DNA from 4 places in the Synechococcus sp. MU1617 genome. Region 4 is predicted to be linked to each of the others. Evidence: predicted binding sites of a transcription regulator. Region 4 holds the regulator's gene; each other region holds the start of a gene.
The links. The regulator NtcA, encoded in region 4, controls nitrogen genes in cyanobacteria. The targets are predictions, from matches to a motif close to GTANCNNNNGNTAC.
Positions count from the first base shown of each region.

Region 1: FZZ90_RS12870 (DUF4278 domain-containing protein) is a predicted target of NtcA. The motif match lies at 3,197-3,210, and genes of this name have one in related genera.
Region 2: FZZ90_RS04975 (DUF4278 domain-containing protein) is a predicted target of NtcA. The motif match lies at 2,145-2,158, and genes of this name have one in related genera.
Region 3: urtA (urea ABC transporter substrate-binding protein) is a predicted target of NtcA. The motif match lies at 1,977-1,990, and genes of this name have one in related genera.

Region 1 covers NZ_VTLB01000001.1:601,176-605,865, reverse strand. The annotation lists gene pepN (aminopeptidase N) at 1-1,816, shown strand, start outside; gene FZZ90_RS03445 (TFIIB-type zinc ribbon-containing protein) at 1,806-2,021, opposite strand; gene FZZ90_RS03440 (hypothetical protein) at 2,086-2,355, opposite strand; gene FZZ90_RS03435 (hypothetical protein) at 2,364-2,612, opposite strand; gene FZZ90_RS12870 (DUF4278 domain-containing protein) at 2,968-3,135, opposite strand; gene FZZ90_RS03425 (hypothetical protein) at 3,390-3,788, opposite strand; gene FZZ90_RS03420 (AhpC/TSA family protein) at 3,873-4,604, shown strand; gene FZZ90_RS03415 (rhomboid family intramembrane serine protease) at 4,621-4,690, opposite strand, start outside.
Region 2 covers NZ_VTLB01000002.1:211,621-216,310, reverse strand. The annotation lists gene FZZ90_RS04990 (Zn-dependent hydrolase) at 1-846, shown strand, start outside; gene FZZ90_RS04985 (DUF1028 domain-containing protein) at 843-1,517, shown strand; gene FZZ90_RS04980 (hypothetical protein) at 1,595-1,819, opposite strand; gene FZZ90_RS04975 (DUF4278 domain-containing protein) at 1,894-2,061, opposite strand; gene FZZ90_RS04970 (type 1 glutamine amidotransferase) at 2,253-2,993, opposite strand; gene ureC (urease subunit alpha) at 3,008-4,690, opposite strand, start outside.
Region 3 covers NZ_VTLB01000002.1:205,432-210,121, reverse strand. The annotation lists gene FZZ90_RS04950 (urease accessory protein UreD) at 1-119, opposite strand, end outside; gene ureE (urease accessory protein UreE) at 225-677, shown strand; gene FZZ90_RS04940 (urease accessory protein UreF) at 674-1,345, shown strand; gene ureG (urease accessory protein UreG) at 1,345-1,950, shown strand; gene urtA (urea ABC transporter substrate-binding protein) at 2,062-3,354, shown strand; gene FZZ90_RS04925 (branched-chain amino acid ABC transporter permease) at 3,448-4,602, shown strand; gene urtC (urea ABC transporter permease subunit UrtC) at 4,607-4,690, shown strand, end outside.
Region 4 covers NZ_VTLB01000002.1:609,551-614,240, reverse strand. The annotation lists gene dcd (dCTP deaminase) at 1-388, opposite strand, end outside; gene FZZ90_RS06955 (cob(I)yrinic acid a,c-diamide adenosyltransferase) at 388-987, opposite strand; gene rph (ribonuclease PH) at 1,133-1,876, shown strand; gene ntcA (global nitrogen regulator NtcA) at 1,935-2,651, shown strand; gene FZZ90_RS06940 (DUF3084 domain-containing protein) at 2,679-3,830, shown strand; gene FZZ90_RS06935 (resolvase) at 3,827-4,267, shown strand; gene FZZ90_RS06930 (DUF3146 family protein) at 4,251-4,508, opposite strand; gene pth (aminoacyl-tRNA hydrolase) at 4,508-4,690, opposite strand, start outside.

The sequences.
Region 1 (4,690 bases), on a different contig from region 4:
GATGGAGAACAAGAGTCTGAATATTTTCAACTCAAAGCTTGTACTAGCTGATGCGGAAACAGCCACCGATGCTGAGCTTGAACGCATCGAAAGTGTTATCGCTCATGAATACTTTCATAACTGGAGTGGAAATCGCATTACATGCCGGGATTGGTTCCAGCTGTCGCTCAAAGAAGGCCTGACGGTTTTTCGTGATCAATGCTTCACCGCAGATCTGCATTCGGAAGCGGTTAAGCGCATTGAAGATGTTGCGATGTTGCGCAACACCCAATTTCGTGAGGACGCAGGCCCCACGGCGCACCCGGTGAAGCCAGCGGAATACCAGGCGATCGATAACTTCTACACAACAACCATCTATGAAAAAGGTGCGGAATTGATCCGCATGCTGCGCACCCTGCTTGGACCCGATCGGTTCATGAAGGGAATGGAGGTTTATGTGCAACGTTTCGATGGGACGGCCGCCACGACGGAAGACTTTGTTCAGGCGATCGCTGATGGCGCCACCAGCCAGGGCGAGCCCCTTGGCTTTGATCTGGAACGTTTCAAGCGCTGGTACCACCAGGCAGGAACTCCGGAACTCAGCATTGATCGGCAGTGGAACCCCGAATCGGGTCAGCTGACGGTCGACTTGCACCAGGCGACGCCTCCGACGCCGGGGCAAGCGGACAAACAGCCCCTGGTGCTGCCGGTTGCCCTGGCCCTGGTGGCTGAGCAAGGCCGTGTTGGTGAGGAGCAGCTGTTGGTGATGGAGGCTGAACGCGCCAGCATCACCTTGCAGGGCCAGCCTGGCGACACCCCCCCTGCCCTTTCGGTGCTGCGTCGCTTCTCGGCGCCGGTCCACGTGCGTCTGGAGCAGCCGCTGGAGGAGTGCCTCCAGCTGTTGGCTTCCGATGATGACCCCTTCTGTCGCTGGGATGCGGCCCAGCGCCTGGCACGCCAGGTGTTGTTGGCACGGGCTGAAAAACAGCCGCAGCCTGCCGTGGAGGCGGCACTGATTCAGGCCTTCGATCAGAGGATCTGCGCCTATGACGGCGGTGATGGCATGGACCTGGCGGCGCTGCTGGCGCTGCCGGGAATGGCGGAACTGGAGGCGTTGCAATCCCCAGTGGATCCGCTGGCGCTGGATCAAGCCTTTCGGGCGTGGTCTCAGGAGATGGGCGTTCAACTGCAGTCGTCCCTGCGCCGACTCCTAGAGCTGGCCCGAGCTGACTGGACCTTGGCTTGGCCATCTGGTCAGGGCGGCCGTGCCCTGACGGCCTTGGCCTGGCGCTGGCTTGCCGCGGCGGGCGATGCCACGGTTAAAGCGGAGGCGTTGGCGGCGGTTTCCGGTCCCTCGATGACCCTGGCGCGTGGGGCCCTGCGGGCCTTGCTGCCGCTGGAAGGCGCTGAGCGTGAGCAGGCGTTGGCGCTGTTCTACGACCGTTGGCAGGACAAGCCTGTGATCCTGGACGCCTGGTTTGCGATGGAGGCATCAGCTCCCAGGTCCAACGCTTTGGAGCGGGTTCAACAGCTTTTGGAGCACCCGCGCTTCGATCCCCTCGCGCCTAATTCCCTTCGCGCTGTTCTCGGTGGATTCACCTCAAATGTTCAGGCATTTCATGCCGCCGATGGCAGTGGTTACCGGTTCATGGCGGAGCAAATTGCAGCGGTCGATTCCCGCAATCCGATCACCGCGTCACGGATGGCCAAGGTGTTCAGCCGCTGCGGCAGTTACGGCCCCGAGCGCCAAACCGTCATGCGTCAGGCCATTGACCAGTTGGCCGCCAAGCCCTTGTCGGCGAACACGGCCGAGGTGGTGCAATTGCTCACGACGTGACCACCACCAGCACGATTACCGCGATCAGCAGGATCACCAGCCAGCGTTTTTTAGTTCCGGTGCTGCGACGGCTGCTGCCCGGTGCGGAACGCCCGGCTCGGCTCCCGGCCGCCAGGCCGCAGTTCTGACAGACCAGCCGACCGGCCATGGATCGGTCGGCAAGAAACCGGCGGCTTCCGCAGTTCTGGCAGACGGTGACGGCCAAGGTCTCTCGATCAGCGTTTCACCAGCTTGCCTGGCCTTGGTGAGTCAGGCAGGCACTCACTGATTCAGTCCCGCTCCCAGCCGTCGCAGCCGGCTTTGGAGCGTTGGCGTTTGGTGCGCCGGTAGCTCTCGTTCTGTTGAGCCAGAGCGTCACTGGCCGCAGCAACGGCTGTGCTGTCACCGCTTTCAGCAATGATCAAACGATTGATCGCCATGGCGTTGCCCAGGCGGTTCAGCACCTGATCGATTAGGCGGCACTGATCAAATTCGGCGCGCCCCGCAGCCGGGATCCCCAACAGGACGAGGCTCCAACACGCAGCACGCCAGCCTTTCATCGATCAGCTCAGGGGCTGTAGGTGATGGTGCACTGATAGCGGCTGCTGGCTCCCACATCAATGCTTTTGCAGTGTGTGTCGGAAATCGTTGCCCCTTTGGGGATCACCCGCATCGCCTCAGCGGTGGCGAACTGCTTGGACGGCCCTTGGGCTGTGGCCCGCTTGCCGCCCGCAAGAGCCATGGATCCCAAAAGGAGGCTGGCCATCAATAGAGCCACGTGTCGCATCGTCAGCGCCCGATGGGATTGCTTCTCCATTCGGTTTACTCAGAACGAGTTCAGGTGACAGCCTTTCTGCGTTCAGCAGCCGCCTCGGCACCAGCGTTGGCGTTGCGGTTTTGGTTCAGCGTTGACTGCGGTTCGTTGATTCAGGCTGGGAACTGGAGGTGGCGGCAATAACGCTGCGGGCTGAACGGGAAGACGTCGCGATCCCCATGCGGCATCAAAGGGAACCACCACGAGAGGGATAGGTTCCGCACTTTTTGCCGGCCAGGCCAAAGCACTGGACGCGATCAGGACTGTGATCAGAAGTCTCATCGCGCCATTTTTGCCGATCCTGTGGCGTCATGCCGTCACGTCGGCTGCCTTCTCAGTGCCCCAGCCCAACGCCTTCCTAGACTTTGGAGTAAGAGACGCCGCGGTAGGTCAGAGCAACAGAATTGCGAACGGATTGGATTTGCTCAGCGCGATAGCTTTTTCCCATGTATTTCAGTTGGATTGTTGGCCTCGTAGATACTGTTTCTGTCTTTGCATATTTGTTGCCCAAGAAAGTGAGTTCCATTGAGTAAATAGGGATGGATTAAAACTTTTTGAGTTCTACGTCGTTGTAAAAAAGCCGCAAGGTTCCACTTGATACCTTGTCCTTTAGCAATTGTTAAGGCTGCGTCGGTTTGATACAAGTCCTGCTCTCCAGCCCCGTCTTGACAGGGGAAAGGGGGTTGATGCCAGTTGTGGGATGTTGTGTTGGTTGTTGTGAAGCGGTTGAAATATTTGTTGGTTTTGCTCGTGCTGTTCAACTTGTCTTGATTGAGTCTCTCAGGCTTGAGGCTTGGGGTGTTCCTTGTTTTGCGCTGTGCTGCAACGCTGGCATGCAGTAATTCTGTCTTTGTGGTGTTCCGGCAGCGTCAGCCGAAAAGGGTCCACGTCGAATTCGTAGCCGCAGGAGCAGCGGGCGTGGAACTTCAGTTTTTTCGCTTTTTTGAGTCGTTTCAAAAGGGTGACATTGCCAAAAACTTGCTCTGGCTTGAATCGCTCCAGCTTGGTGCGTTCTTCGGGGGCATCTTTGACCCGTGCCTTGTGCAGGGCGTTGCGCACGGAGTTTTCACTGCCTTTGCCCAGGATTTTGGGGATCTGAAGGATTGATCGCCCTTCCTGCAGATACAGCCGCTTGATCTCTTCGATCTCAGCACTTGTGAAGCCAGATTTCTTGCCCACCTGCTTCCTTCTTTTGATTTGAGTCTCTCAGGCGGCGCGCAAGCGCCATCCACGTTTTCGACGGCGAAATGTCAGCCTGTCGAGATGATTCCACTGGACCCACTACTGCAACGGCTGGCCGGGGTTGCCGGCATGGAGGGCGGCTCGAAGCGTCTTGTTGTTGTGCTGGGCCAGCTGGGAGATTTCGACTCGATCGAATACGCCCAGGCGTTGGTGCCGCGGCTCCCCCAGTTGGCGGCGCTTGGGGTCAAGGTTCAGCTGTTCGGCATCGGCAATGCCGCCAGCGCCGAGCGGTTTGCTGCCTTCACCGGGTTCCCCCTGCAGCAGCTGATCGCTGATCCATCACCGCTGTTGCATGAATCCCTGGGGTTGGAGGCCGGCTTGAAACTGCCCGGTGGGCCCTGGCCTGGCTTTTTACTGATGTGCGCCGGCGTGGGCTCGCCGGGCACCCTGCGCGAGGTGCTGCGCGGCTACACCGGGGATCGCTCGGCTGCCCAGATCTTCGACGACGACGAGTTGGTTGAGGCGTTTCCTCTGCCGCGCTTCCGAGGTGCTCTGTTCCGCCGGGCTGGTGGCGAGGGGTTCCAGCGGCCGTTTGAGCTCGCCACCAAGCGTCTGCGCAACATGAACGAAGTGCTCAGCAACTGGCGCACCTATGTGCCCTGTGACGACTACATCACCCAGCGCGGCGCCACCGTTCTGCTCGATGGGGATGACAGCGTGATCTACTCCCACCGCGATCTAAGCCTGCTCGGCTACTCAGCCACCATGGAACGCCCCCTGGCGTTTCTCGATGAGGTTTTGTCTGAGGGCTGAGCTCAATCGGCTGTCTTCAAGCGGCGGAAGGCTCGCGATACACCGCAAGAGCTGCCACCAATCCCCCGATGAAGCCTGCGCTGTGG
Region 2 (4,690 bases), 400 kb from region 4:
TCGACGATGGTGGGTTGCAAGGGTTTGACGGGGACGGCATCCGATTCCCCGGAGAGTTATGCCACTAGCAATGGCCAGCCGATTCAGGACAACCTGGCGCGCATCGGCGGGCATTGGCCGTCTTTGGCTTCGGCCCGACGCTCAGATGAGGCCTATGCCGCCTTCCTGGAATTGCATGTTGAGCAGGGCGGTGTTCTCGAGCAACGCGGTGATGCCATTGGTGTTGTGGAGGGTGTTGTCGGTCAGCGTCGGTTCAGCATCAAGGTGCAGGGCCAGGCCAACCACGCCGGCACGACACCGATGGGGCTGCGACAGGACGCCCTCGTGGCGGCCTCGCGTCTTGTTCTTGCCGTCGAGGCCATGGCCGCCCGTCATCCCGGAGATCCGGTGGCGACCGTGGGTCGACTGGAGGTTTGGCCCAATGCCGCCAACGTTGTTCCTGGCGCTGTCGCCCTAACGGTTGACCTGAGGGATGTGGATCCGACCGTTCTTGATCAGTTGGTGGAGGAGTTGATGCAGCAGGTGGAACGCATCGGTGCTGAAACGGGCTGTCCGATTGCGGTGGATCCTCAGTTCAGCGTTGATCCCACCCCTGCTGATGCTTTGGTGATGGCCACGATCACTGAGGCCGCAGCCGATCTCGGCCTGTCCCACAGCCATCTCCCCAGCCGAGCCAGCCACGATGCCCAGGAGGTCGGCCGTCGCTGGCCGATGGGCATGATTTTTGTGCCCAGCCGGGGTGGCTTGAGTCATTCCGCTGCAGAGTTCACCAGCGATGAGCAGTGCTGGGCGGGCACTGCGGTCCTGCTGGAAACGTTGCTGCGGCTCGACCGTCAGCTGCCGTGACCTTTTCGATCCTGGCCCGGGACCCCAGCAACGGTCGCTTTGGTGTGGCTGTGGCTACCTGTCATCTGGCTGTTGGATCCACCGTGCCCCACATCCGCGCAGGGGTTGGTGCTGTCGCCACCCAGGCCCACACCAATCCCTATCTGGGGATTTGTGGTTTGGAGCGCCTAGAGCAGAGTTCGGATGCTGAGAGCGTTCTGGCCAGCCTGCTTGCCGATGATCAGCACCGTGACCGGCGTCAGTTTCACCTGATTGACCTGGACGGTCGCACCGCCTGTTGGACGGGGCAGGATTGCGGCCCTTGGGCAGGGCATCGCCATCAGCGTGACCTGTCCGTTGCTGGCAATTGCTTGGTGGATGAGGCCGTGTTGGCGGCGATGGAGCAGGCCTTTCTCACCAGCGACCCCAGCTTGAAACTGGGCCGCCGCCTGATGATGGCTCTTCAAGCCGGGGAAGCGGCTGGCGGTGATCACCGTTCCAATCTCTGTACCTCAGCGGCGGTGCAGGTGAGCGGTGAAGCCGCCTTTCCACTGCTAGATCTGCGCGTTGATTTCCACGAGCGCGCCGTGGAGCAGTTGATGGAGGTGTACGAGCGCAGTCAGGACCTTTGGGCCCAGGAGTGGAGGGATGAACTGTCGGAATTGCCCATGCTCAACCGCTTGGTGGCTTGAGCATTCACATTCGCCAACGCCATTAAAGAAGCCCCGCACACACCGGTGTTGCAGGGCTTCTTTGAATTCAGTGGATTTCAGCTGGGGACGGAAGCTTCCCACTCCACCTTCAGGCCAGCCTGACGGGCGTCAGTGATCAGATCGTCGATGCAATCCATGCCAAAAGCGGCTTGTCCAGACAGCAGGGCATCCCATTCCTGAGCTGGAAAGTGCGTTTGCAGCCAGAACACGCCATGCACGCTGGAGGGGTTTACCTGCACGAGACCTTGGTCGAGGCGAGTAGTGATGAGATCCAACGTCATTGCTGAAGCTGGATCTATTACGCCCCAATCCGTGCAAATGGAATGTTCGAGTTGCTACGGATTGAGAAGTTGCCCTAGCGCGTGTAGCCCACACCGCGGTACACGAGTTGCACCGGAGCCCTATGGCCGTTGATCTGGCGGGCTTGGTACACGTTGCGGCGGTAGACCAGCTGCACTGAAGGCTTGCCCTCAGTGGCGTTGTTTTGCTGGTACTGATGCCCGCGATAAAGAAGGGTGGTCATTGGATGGTCCTCGAAGCAAGCTCAGGTCCCCGTTCCATGGCCTGAGACGAACTGCGCTTCGCGCGATGCGAAGTGAACGATCGGTAGCTGTTGCTACAGAAGTATTGAAGCCCCTGCAAATGCCTAAGTGGTGTTCGGGCGGATACTTGTTCAGAAAAGTTTTCGGTTTTGTTTATTTTTATCCGTAGGAATTAGTGGGCCTGGCTGATGTCAATCAGCTGATCAAGTGCAGCATTAAAGAAGCGTCGGCCTTGTTCCTGGAGCGTGGCGCCAAGCCTGTGCCAGTCCAGGCTCAGGCGATCGGGCCCTTGGGGCCCAAGGGCACTCACCACATAGTCGTGGTCATTGACGATCCAGTGCTGCAGCGCATCACCGTCGACCTCGAAGTGGCATTGCAGGCCAATGGCGTGGGCTCCAATCCGAAACACCTGTTCCGCACAGTGCAGCGAGGAACCCAGCAGCGTTGCATCAGCCGGCAGGTGGATGCGATCGCCATGCCAATGCAGCACCAAGCTGCTGCTTTGTTGCCCCTGCAACAGGGTCTCATCGCTCGGATCCGCGACCCAGTGGATCGCGCCGAGGCCCAATTCCTTCAGATGCTGTGGTGGTGCTCCAACTTGCAGGGGTTTCACGCAGCCCCCTCCAGCAACAGCCAGGAGCTGAGCCCCCAGGCAGATGCCCAGCACCGGCCGGCGCTGCTGGTGCCAGGCCGTCAACCAGTCCAGTTCCTTCCGCAACCAGTCCATGCCCGGTTGGTCGTGATCGTTCACGCTCATCGGTCCCCCCAGCACCAGCGCAATGCTGTTCGCATCCGTCCTGGGGTCCGGCAGGGGGTCGCCCCGGTCGGGCCTCAGGGTCTGGAGGGTCAGGCCCCGTTGCCGCGCCAGTTCTCCCACCAGTGCGGCGTCTTCGTGGTCAACGTGTTGGACCACCAACAGCGTGGGGCTCAAAGCAGCAGATAGCGCTGGGCCAGGGGCAGCACCTCGGCGGGCTCACAGGTGAGCAGTTCACCGTCGGCGAACACCTCATAGGTCTGCGGGTCCACGCTCACCTTGGGCAGTGCTGAATTCAGCTTGAGGGCGCTCTTGCCGACGCTGCGGGTCTCCTTCACCGCCATGCATGTGCGCTCCAGCCCTAGCTGGCGTTGGATGTCGGCGTCCATCGCTGCTTCGCTCACGAAGGTGAGGCAACTTGGGGCGAGGGCTTTGCCGAAGGCGCCAAACATCGGCCGGCCGTGCACGGGGCCAGGGGTGGGAATTGAGGCGTTGGCGTCGCCCATCTGGGCCCAGATGATGGAACCGCCCTTCACCACCAGTTCCGGGCGAATGCCGAAGAAGCCTGGCTTCCACAGCACGAGATCGGCGAGCTTGCCGGTTTCGATCGACCCCACTTCGGTGCTGATGCCGTGGGCCAACGCTGGGTTGATCGTCACCTTGGCGATGTAGCGCTTGAGGCGATGGTTGTCGTTGCGAGTGGAGTCTTCCGGCAGGGCACCACGCTGCACCTTCATCTTGTGGGCGGTCTGAAAGGTGCGGGTGATCACTTCGCCCACGCGGCCCATGGCCTGGGAGTCGCTGGCGATGATCGAGAAGGCACCCAGGTCGTGAAGGATGTCTTCGGCGGCGATCGTTTCGCGCCGGATCCGAGATTCGGCGAAGGCCACGTCCTCGGGGATCTTCGGATCGAGGTGGTGGCACACCATCAGCATGTCGAGGTGCTCCTCGAGCGTGTTGCGGGTGTAAGGCCGGGTGGGGTTGGTGCTGCTCGGCAGCACGTTGGCCTCGCCGCAGATCTTGATGATGTCCGGGGCATGGCCGCCGCCGGCACCTTCGGTGTGGAAGGTGTGAATCGTGCGTCCCTTGATGGCGGCGATCGTGTCTTCCACGAAGCCGGCCTCATTCAGGGTGTCGGTGTGGATGCACACCTGCACATCCATCCGATCGGCCACCGATAGACAGGCATCGATCGTGGCTGGCGTGGTGCCCCAGTCTTCATGCAGCTTCAGGCCGCAGGCGCCGGCGCGCACCTGTTCTTCCAGTGCTTCCGGGGTGCTGGCATTGCCCTTGCCGAAAAAGCCCAGGTTCACCGGCAGGCCTTCAGCGGCCTGGAGCATCCGCCCGATGTGGAAGGCGCCGGGGGTGCAGGTGGTGGCATTTGTGCCGGTGGCTGGTCCGGTGCCGCCGCCCATCAGCGTGGTGACGCCGCTGGCCAGAGCCGTTTCGATCTGCTGGGGGCAGATGAAGTGGATATGCGTGTCGATGCCACCGGCCGTGAGGATGTGTCCTTCCCCGGCGATGGCTTCGGTGCCTGGACCCACCACGATTGTCACCCCTTCTTGGGTGTCGGGGTTACCGGCTTTGCCGATGCCGACGATCCGGCCGTCCTTGAGGCCGACATCGGCTTTGACGATGCCCCACCAGTCGAGGATCAGGGCATTGGTGATCACCGTGTCGACGGCGCCCTCGGCTCGAGGGGTCTGGGATTGGCCCATGCCGTCGCGGATCACCTTGCCACCGCCGAACTTCACCTCATCGCCGTAGACGGTGTAGTCCTTCTCGACTTCCAGGATCAGATCGGTGTCGGCCAGACGAACCCGGTCGCCTGTGGTGGGTCCGTAGGTCTCGGCGTA
Region 3 (4,690 bases), 400 kb from region 4:
CCGCGTTCACTGCGGAGCAACTTGAATGGAGCTGTGCAGCCCCCCTGGTGTTTGGTGCTGCCGTTGGTGGCATGAAACTGCAGGTTGCAGTGGCCGTGCCAAGGATCAAGACGTTGCATGGCCTCACGCTCCGCCGCCATCGGCTTCAACTCTGTAGCAATGCACACCAAAGTGCTGGTGATTGATCGGCACGCTTTCGTTATGGATCTGGAGAGGAGGTGCTCGTGACGGATGCGATGGTCGTGCTGGAGCAGCGCCTGCAGAACAGCAGTGCCACGGCAACCCTGCAGTTGCCGTTGACGGCCGAAGAGCGCACGGTGCTGCGTGGTCGTCGCACCACTTCCTGCGGTTGTCCGGTGCTGCTTCAGTTGCCTCGTGTGGGATCGCTGCAGCCGGGTGATCTGCTAGGGGATCAGTCTGGGTCGACCGTTGTGGAGGTGACGGCAGCGCCGGAGGCGTTGCTGCGGGTGCAGGGCTCGCATCCCTTGGAGCTGTTGCAGGCGGCTTATCACCTGGGCAATCGACATGTCGCCCTGGAGCTGCATGAGCAGGAGCTGTTGCTGCCTGAGGATTCCGTGCTCGCCACGATGCTGGAAGGGCGTGGATTGACGGTCAGCCGCTGTCTGCAGCCGTTTGCCCCTGAGGGCGGCGCCTACGGAGGCCATCAGCACGGATGACCTCCCTGGCGTTGTTGCAATTGGTCAGCCCGGCCCTGCCCGTGGGTGCCTTCAGCTATTCAGAGGGCCTGGAGGTGTTGATTCAGGCGGGATCCATCGCCGATGAGCAGGCCATTCAGGCTTGGTTGGAGGCTGAACTGCAACGGGGCGCGGTGCGGCTGGAAGCCGCGGCGTTAAGGCCGTTTGCGGAGGTTTTGGTGGGGTGGTCCACTCAGGCCGATGCGGCGGCCAAGGTGCGCCTGATCGATCTGGATGGTTGGCTGTTGGCCACCCGTGAAGCAGCGGAGCTGCGAGCCCAGCAGCGTCAGATGGGGATGTCGCTGCTGCAGTTGATGTCTGACATGGGGCACGACTTGCCTGAACCCGTTGCCCTTAGCTGGCCAGCGGCCTGGGCCTGGGCCGCTGTGTGCTTGTCGGTTTCAGCAGGAGACATGGTTGAGGGATACCTCTACGGCTGGGTTGCCAATCAGCTCAGTGCTTCGGTCCGGCTGCTGCCGTTGGGTCCGTCCCGAGCACAGGTGCTGCAACAACGGCTGTTGCCGCTGATTGCCTCGCAAGCGCAGCTGCTTCAGGCGGCCGATCCGCAGCAGCTCTGGAGCAGCGGTGTGGGTGCGGGCATGGCGCAGCTTGCCCATGCTGAGCTGTATTCACGCCTGTTTCGAAGCTGATGAGCAGCAAACTGCGCCTGGGGGTGGCGGGTCCTGTGGGATCCGGCAAGACCGCACTGGTGGAGGCGCTCTGTCGCCGCTTGCGCGACGACCTGCAGCTCGCGGTGGTCACCAATGACATCTATACCCAGGAGGATGCCCAGTTCCTCACCCGTGCCGGTGCCCTGGATCCAGAGCGGATCCGTGGAGTGGAGACGGGTGGTTGCCCCCACACGGCGATCCGCGAAGACTGCTCGATCAATAGAGCCGCTGTGGCAGAGCTGGAGGCGCAATTCCCTGACCTGGATCTTGTTCTGGTTGAAAGCGGTGGCGACAACCTGGCGGCGAGCTTCAGTCCTGAACTGGTGGATCTCTGCATCTATGTGATCGACGTGGCAGCTGGCGACAAGATTCCCCGTAAAGGGGGGCCTGGCATCACCCGCTCTGATCTGCTGGTGATCAACAAGATTGATCTGGCTCCCCAGGTTGGTGCCGATCTTTCGGTGATGGAACAGGACACCCTGCGAATGCGTGGAGACCGGCCCTGGTGTTTCACCAATCTCCACAGCGGCGAAGGTTTGGAGCAGGTGGTGGGCTTCTTGTTGCAACAGCTACCGAATCGTTGATCCGCAGCCGCTGGTCTCGCCATTTGGTTCTGATTGATACCAAAGCAAGGGCGTGCTGATTCGTACCTTCCGTCAGCTGCCGTCAGGCACATCCCTGTGTTGTGGAACACCATGAGCTCTTCACTTTCTAAGCGTCTGTTTGCCGGCATGGCCGCGGCGTCGCTGGGTCTTGCCGTGACCGCTTGCGGTGGCGATGACAAGGCTGCCAACGTTGATTACGACGACAGCGTCACCGTCGGCATCCTGCACTCGCTGACCGGCACCATGGCCATCTCCGAGTCCACCCTGGTGGACACCGAGAAAATGGCGATCGATGAGATCAATGCCGCCGGTGGCGTCGAGGTTGACGGTAAGAAGTACAAGATCGAGTACATCGTCGAGGACGGTGCCTCCGACTGGCCCACCTTCGCTGAGAAGTCCAAGAAGCTGATCGACCAGGATCAGGTGCCCGTCGTCTTCGGTGGTTGGACCTCCGCCAGCCGCAAGGCGATGCTGCCTGTGTACGAGTCGAAGGACGCCTTCCTCTACTACCCGATTCAGTACGAGGGTCAGGAGTGTTCCAACAACATCTTCTACACCGGTGCAACTCCGAACCAGCAGTCGGAGCCTGCCACCAAGTTCATGTATGAGAAGTCGCCTGCTGCTGGCAAGCCCTTCTTCCTCGTGGGTTCGGACTACGTCTTCCCCCGCACCTCCAACACCATCACCAAGGAACAGCTCAAGTCCCTGGGTGGCGAAGTGGTCGGTGAGGACTATCTGCCCCTGGGCAACACCGAGGTTGCTCCGATCATCGCCAAGATCAAGAAGGCCCTGCCTGACGGCGGTGTGATCATCAACACCCTGAACGGTGACCAGAACGTTGCCTTCTTCAAGCAGATCCAGGACGCCGGCATCACCCCCGATAACGGCTACTACGTGATGAGCTACTCCATTGCGGAAGAGGAGATCAGCACCATCGGTTCTGAGTTCCTTGAGGGCCACTACGGCGCTTGGAACTACATGATGTCGATCGACACCCCGGCATCCAAGAAGTTCGCTGCTGACTTCAAGGCCAAGTACGGCGCCGATAGGCAGGTCGCTGACCCTCAGGAGTCGGCTTACAACATGGTTTACCTCTGGAAGAAGGCTGTCGAGAAGGCCAACAGCTTCGACGACGACAAGGTGCGTGAGGCCCTGGTCGGCATCGAGTTCGACGCGCCTCAGGGTCCTGTGACCGTGATGCCTAACCACCACCTGTCCCAGACCGTGCGCATTGGCCAGATCACTGCTGACGGTCAGTTCGAGATCCTCGAATCCACCGATGGTCCTGTGGCGCCTCAGGCCTGGAACCAGTTCGAGCCCAGCTCCAAGGGCTTCGCTTGCGACTGGACCGATGCCGCCAAGGGCGAGAAGTACAAGCTCTGATCTTTTGATCACAGCCTGATTGCTCTCCAGGGAGGAGCCCGGTGACGGGCTCCTCCTTTCGTCGTTTCATTGAACGCTTCGTTTCACACGTCCGTGCAACTGCTTCTCGAAAGCCTGTTCAACGGTGTTGCCATCGGCTCGGTGCTGCTGATGGCCGCCCTCGGACTGGCCATTGTCTTTGGCCTCATGGGCGTGATCAACCTCGCCCATGGCGAGCTGATCATGCTTGGGGCCTACACCACCTACGTGGTGCAGCTGATCTTCAAGCTTCCTGCTCTGCAGCCGGTTTACTACGCCTACGTGCTGGTGGCGCTTCCCCTGGCCTTCATCGTCAGTGGTGTGGTCGGCATCCTGCTGGAACGCACCGTGATTCGCCGGCTCTACGGCAACCCGCTGGAGACGTTGTTGGCGACATGGGGTGTCAGCTTGATTCTTCAGCAGTTTGTGCGGAGTGTTCCCCTGGCTCATGCCGCCGGCCTGATCCTGGCGCTGGTGCTGGGCTTTGGCCTCCCGCTGCTGCTTCCCTCCTCTCTCCTGGCGGGGCCTCGAGCACGCTTGGTGCGTGCGGGGAGTTGGGCTGTTTCCGCCCTGGGAGGCGTGCTGTTGGCGGGTGGCCTGGCTTCACAAATCAGCCGCATCGCCCGAGCCACCTCCCGCAACGTGGATGTGACGGCACCCAAATGGATGCGCGGTGGGATCGAATTCATAGACATCACCTTTCCTGTGCCGCGTCTGGTGATCATCGTGATCACGATCGTTGCTGTGGTTGGGGTGACGTGGTTCCTCAACAAAAGCGTGTGGGGCATGCGTATTCGTGCCGTTACCCAGAACCGTTCGATGAGTGATTGCCTGGGGATCCCCACCGACACCGTTGATGTGCTCACCTTTGGCATCGGCTCCGGTCTGGCCGGGGTGGCGGGGGTGGCTGTTTCCCTGCTGGGTTCGGTGGGCCCCAACGTGGGCGGGTCTTACATCGTGGGCTGCTTCATGGTGGTGGTGCTCGGTGGCGTCGGAAACCTGTTGGGCACCGTGCTCGCTTCCTTTGCCATCGGCTTGCTCACCGACTTGATCGGTGCTGGCCGACTGCTGACGATCTGGCCTGACATGCCGGCTCCCCTGGCCGGTGCGGTGAATTTCTTTGCCACCACGAGCATGGCTCAAGTGATGGTGTTCGCTCTGATCGTGGTGTTCCTTCAATTCCGTCCCGCGGGTCTATTCCCGCAGAAGGGACGCATGGTGGAGGCTTGATCTGATGTTCCAAGCATTTCAACAACGTCGTTGGTCCTTGATCATCCTTTGGGTGGTGATCGTTGCGGCCATCGTTGCTGCGCCTGCT
Region 4 (4,690 bases):
CGATGATTCCAAGGCGGGCGTAGGTGCTCTTGCCCAAACAGATCACCGTGATGTTGGGGGGAACCCGCAGCTTCTCCAACGCCACACCGAGGCCGTAGGAATGCGCCGGAAGAATGAAGTAGCGCCCGTCTTCATCCTCATGAAGGGGGGTGGGCTCGAGGTTGGCCGGGTTGAACCGCTTGGGGTTCATCACCGTGCCCGGAACATGCCGGAAGATCAGAAATTCCTGAGGAGACAGGCGCAGGTCGTAGCCGTAGGACGAACAACCGAAACTCAGCACCGGTCGCAGCTTCTGCTCCGGCTCGAGGTGACGGACCAAACCGCTCTGGAATGGCTCGATCATTCCCTGACCGGCCTGTTCAGTGATCCAGCGATCGCACTTGAGCATCAGAAACCTCGGCGCAACTCCGTGACTTGATCTGCCATCTCCACCACACCGGCGGGGATTGCAGGTCCAGTGATGATCACATCCATCGAAGCGGGCCGCTGCTCGAGGGCTTCAATCACGTCCGCTTCATCCAGGTATCCGAAGGCCACTGCAAGACCGATTTCATCCAAGACCAGCTGGTCGAGATCTCCCTGGATCAGATGCTGGCGGCAGATGGACCAAACAGCAGCCACCGCCTCAGCGCCACCGGGATGCCCCGGCGAGGAGAGGCAGAGGGGCACTTCCGGCCGCAGCCAGACAAGGCCTCCACAGAGCTGCACCCGTCCTGCAGGTCCCTGCTGAACGCCCCCTTTGAGGAACTGACTGATCAGAACACGACTGCCCAAGCCGGCAGCACGCATGGCTTGACTCAGAACATTGGCGAAACTGCCTCGGTAGGGCGCTGTATGCACTTGCAGCTGCCCTTCTGGAGCCACCAGATGTAGGGGTGGCGGGTCAGAGACAGAAGGTAAGGGCCTGAGGCCCGCCCGCTGCAAAGCCTGCTGATCCCGATCCAGGGAGTTCTGGAAGGCTTGGGGGTCGGCGAGGCTTGTGGTCATCGCGGAAGCATCTGTCCGGGCGATCCCGGCGAGACCTTGAATCTAGCGGCGAGATCACATTCCACAAGAGGATTGACACCACCCATGGTGTTTGGACAGGGCGAGACCCAACCGCCTGCGAGGCTTGACGAACTGCACACCACCGATGAGCCAATCCCTTGAACACCGCACTGATGGCCGTCGCCCGCAGCAGTTGCGACCGTTCTCGGTGACCTGGAATCCCATGGGGTTCGCCTTGAGCTCCCTTGTGGTTCACACCGGTCGAACCGCTGTGCTCTGCAGCGTCTGCTTGGAGGACAAGGTTCCCCGCTGGCGTAAGGGAGAAGGGTTGGGATGGCTCAGCGCCGAATACCGTCTGCTGCCCGGCTCCACCCCACAGCGGCAATCACGGGAGCTGATGAAACTCTCGGGTCGCACCCAGGAGATTCAGCGGTTGATCGGCCGCAGCCTGCGCGCCGTGATCGACATGGAGCGCCTTGGTGAGCGCACCTTGCTGATCGACTGCGACGTGATCCAAGCGGACGCCGGCACCAGGACGGCCTCGATCACCGGGGCTTGGCTTGCCCTGGACCAGGCCTGCCGATCACTGGTGGAACAAGGAGTCCTGGAGCAATCGCCCCTGATCGACCAGGTGGCGGCCGTGTCCGTCGGCTTGGTGGATGGCCAGGCCTTGCTGGATCTGGACTACAGCGAAGACAGCCGAGCTGAGGTGGACCTGAATGTTGTGCAGGCCGGCGATGGACGTCTGTTGGAAATCCAGGGAACTGCTGAGGGAGCGCCCTTCAGCCGCAACCAACTCAATGAGCTGCTGGATTTAGCGGAGCCGGGAGTGTCATCCCTGATGCAGGCGCAACGCCAGGCCTTCAACGAGCACAGCAGCGTTACGTAATAACCGCTACATGGCGGCCACCGCCAGCTCCGTAACTTCGCCTCACCAGGGGGTTGTCATGACCAGTAGCCGAGGTTTCAGCCGATACGCCCCGCAGATGGTGGCTCCAGCTCCCAGCGCAGAGCCGGCCAACCGTTCTCTCCTGGAGATCATCCGGGATCTCGATGGCGCCAGCAGTGAACTGGTTGACCGCAACAAGACCATCTTCTTCCCCGGAGATCCCGCAGAACGGGTGTATCTGATCCGCCGGGGAGCCGTGCGTCTGTCCCGCGTTTACGAGTCGGGTGAAGAAATCACCGTGGCCCTGCTCCGCGAGAACAGCCTCTTCGGAGTGCTGTCCCTGCTGACCGGTCAAAGGTCCGATCGTTTCTACCACGCTGTGGCCTTCACCCGGGTCGAAATGGTGACGGCACCGGCGACCTCCGTGAAGGCCGCCATCGAAGCAGACACCAGCGTTGGCCTGCGCTTGCTGCAGGGTCTCTCCAGCCGAATTCTGCAGACCGAAACGATGATTGAAACCCTGACCCACAGGGACATGTCATCCCGGCTGGTGAGCTTCCTGCTCGTGCTGTGCAGGGATTTCGGCGTGGCAGATGAGCTGGGCATCACCATCGACCTACGCCTGTCCCATCAAGCCATCGCCGAAGCAATTGGCTCAACACGGGTCACAATCACGCGTCTGCTGGGAGACTTGCGTCAATCCGGTCTGGTTCAGATTGACCGCAAGAAAATCACCGTTCTGGATCCAATCGCTCTGGCCAAACGCTTCAGCTAAGCCGGCCATCGACCGACGGGTGCAGCCATGAGCGGCTGGGCACTGATCCTGGTTCTGCTGGTGCTCGGGGGCGTGCTGTCGACCCTGGGCGACCGTTTGGGCAGCCGCGTCGGCAAAGCGCGACTCAGTTTGTTCAGGATGCGCCCAAGGCGCACCGCCGTTTTGATCACGGTGCTGACCGGCAGCCTGATCAGCGCACTCTCGCTTGGCCTGATGCTGCTGGTGAGCCGGCAGTTGCGGGTGGGCCTGTTTGAACTGGATGCCCTGCAGGAGAAACTCCAGGACAGCCGGCAACAGCTCGAGGCAGCCGAGCGGGAACGGGACAAGACCCAAACGGAAACCAAGCGGATAGCCACTGAGCTCAAGCAATCGCAGCAACGGGCCAACACCCTGCGCCTTGAACTGGCTCCTCTTCAGAAAGAGCGGGCCCAACTCGAAGCTGAACGTGAACGCCTCAGCCAGGACATCGCCTCCCGCGATGCGGACATCCAGCGGACGGAAGCCGAACTCAACAGCGTTCGCAGCCGCATCCGTGCCGGTGAGCAGGAACTCAAGGAACTGGAACGCAATCTGGTCGCCCTGAGGCGTGGATCGGTGGTGATCAGCAGCGGACAGACCTTGGCGAGAGCAACGGTTCGACTCGATGCCCCAGACCAGGCGAAACAGGCTGTGGACAGGCTGTTGCAGGAGGCCAATCTCAACGCCTACGGGAAAGTGCGGCCTGGCGAAGCCCCCGAACGCCAGTTGATCCGCGTTCCGCGCAGCGATGTTGAACGCCTGCAAAGCATCATCCGCAAACCAGAGACCTGGGTGATCTCGCTGCGCTCCGCCACCAATGTGCTGCGGGGTGAAACAGCGGTGTACGCCTTCCCCGAGGTGCGTCCCAACCGGCCAGTGGCCCAACGCGGAGACGTGCTGGCCACCACCACACTGCCACCGGATGAACGCACGCCAGAGGGCATTCGCACACGACTGAACCTTCTCTTGGCCTCGGCCTATGCCGAGGTGCAGCGGAGAGGATCGCTGAGCGAGGGCCTTCAGTTCGATGGATCAGCCCTCTCCCAACTGGCCCAGACCCTGATGGAAGGACCCAGCCAAAGCGTTGGATTGGAAGTGATTTCCGCAGGGGTCAGCAACAGCGCCGATCCTGTCGTCGTCACAATTCAGCCATCCCCATGAAACGGGTGGCCGTTCTCGATCCAGGCCGCTGCAAATGTGGTCTTGTGCTGGCTGATCTTCAGCTCGGCCTCGTGCGCGAAGGGCATGTGCTGGCCCCGGACGCTGTGGGACCCTGGCTGGAGAAGTGGAATCACGACCAAGCTCTCGACCGCATCCTGATCGGCGACGGCACGGGCAGCCGAGCCTGGATCAAGCGACTGGAATGGCTGGGCAATCTCACCGTGATTCCTGAACAGGGAACAACCCTGAGGGCAAGACAGCGTTACTGGACGTTGTGGCCGGCTCGAGGTTGGCGACGGATGCTGCCGGCAGGACTGCGCATTCCACCGGTGGATCTGGATGCCGTGGCCGCTTTGGTGATGCTCGAGGAGCACCTGCAGTGCCGCCTGAAATGGCCGGTGCCTGCTCCCACGTTCTCGCTCAGAACCTGGCCCTAACCATGAAGGTGTAGTCACCCCCCGGTTCCAGCCTGTAATCAGAACGCACCAGAAACCGCCGAAGGGCATCCTCAATCAGGGCTCGTCCCAAGGACGGCTCCACCATCAGTTCGCCGCGGTCAAAGGCCCAGGAGAACTGCCACTCGAAGCCTCCAGCTGAGACTTCACCCTCCACGCACTTGGCTTGAAAACACTGGCGGAGCACCCGCAAATGGGCCGTTGTCGCCGGGAGAGCCGGCATCAGTCGACTGGCTCCAGGTCATAGCGAAAACCGTTGATCCAGGTTCCAGCACGCTCAAAGCTCTGGCGCTGAAGACGTTGAATCCCGTCCAGAACAGCATCAAGAACAGCGCCGACACAAGGTTGCTCCACCTTGCTGAACGGGCCAAGAACATGGGACACCGTTCGGGCGCGACGCTCAGC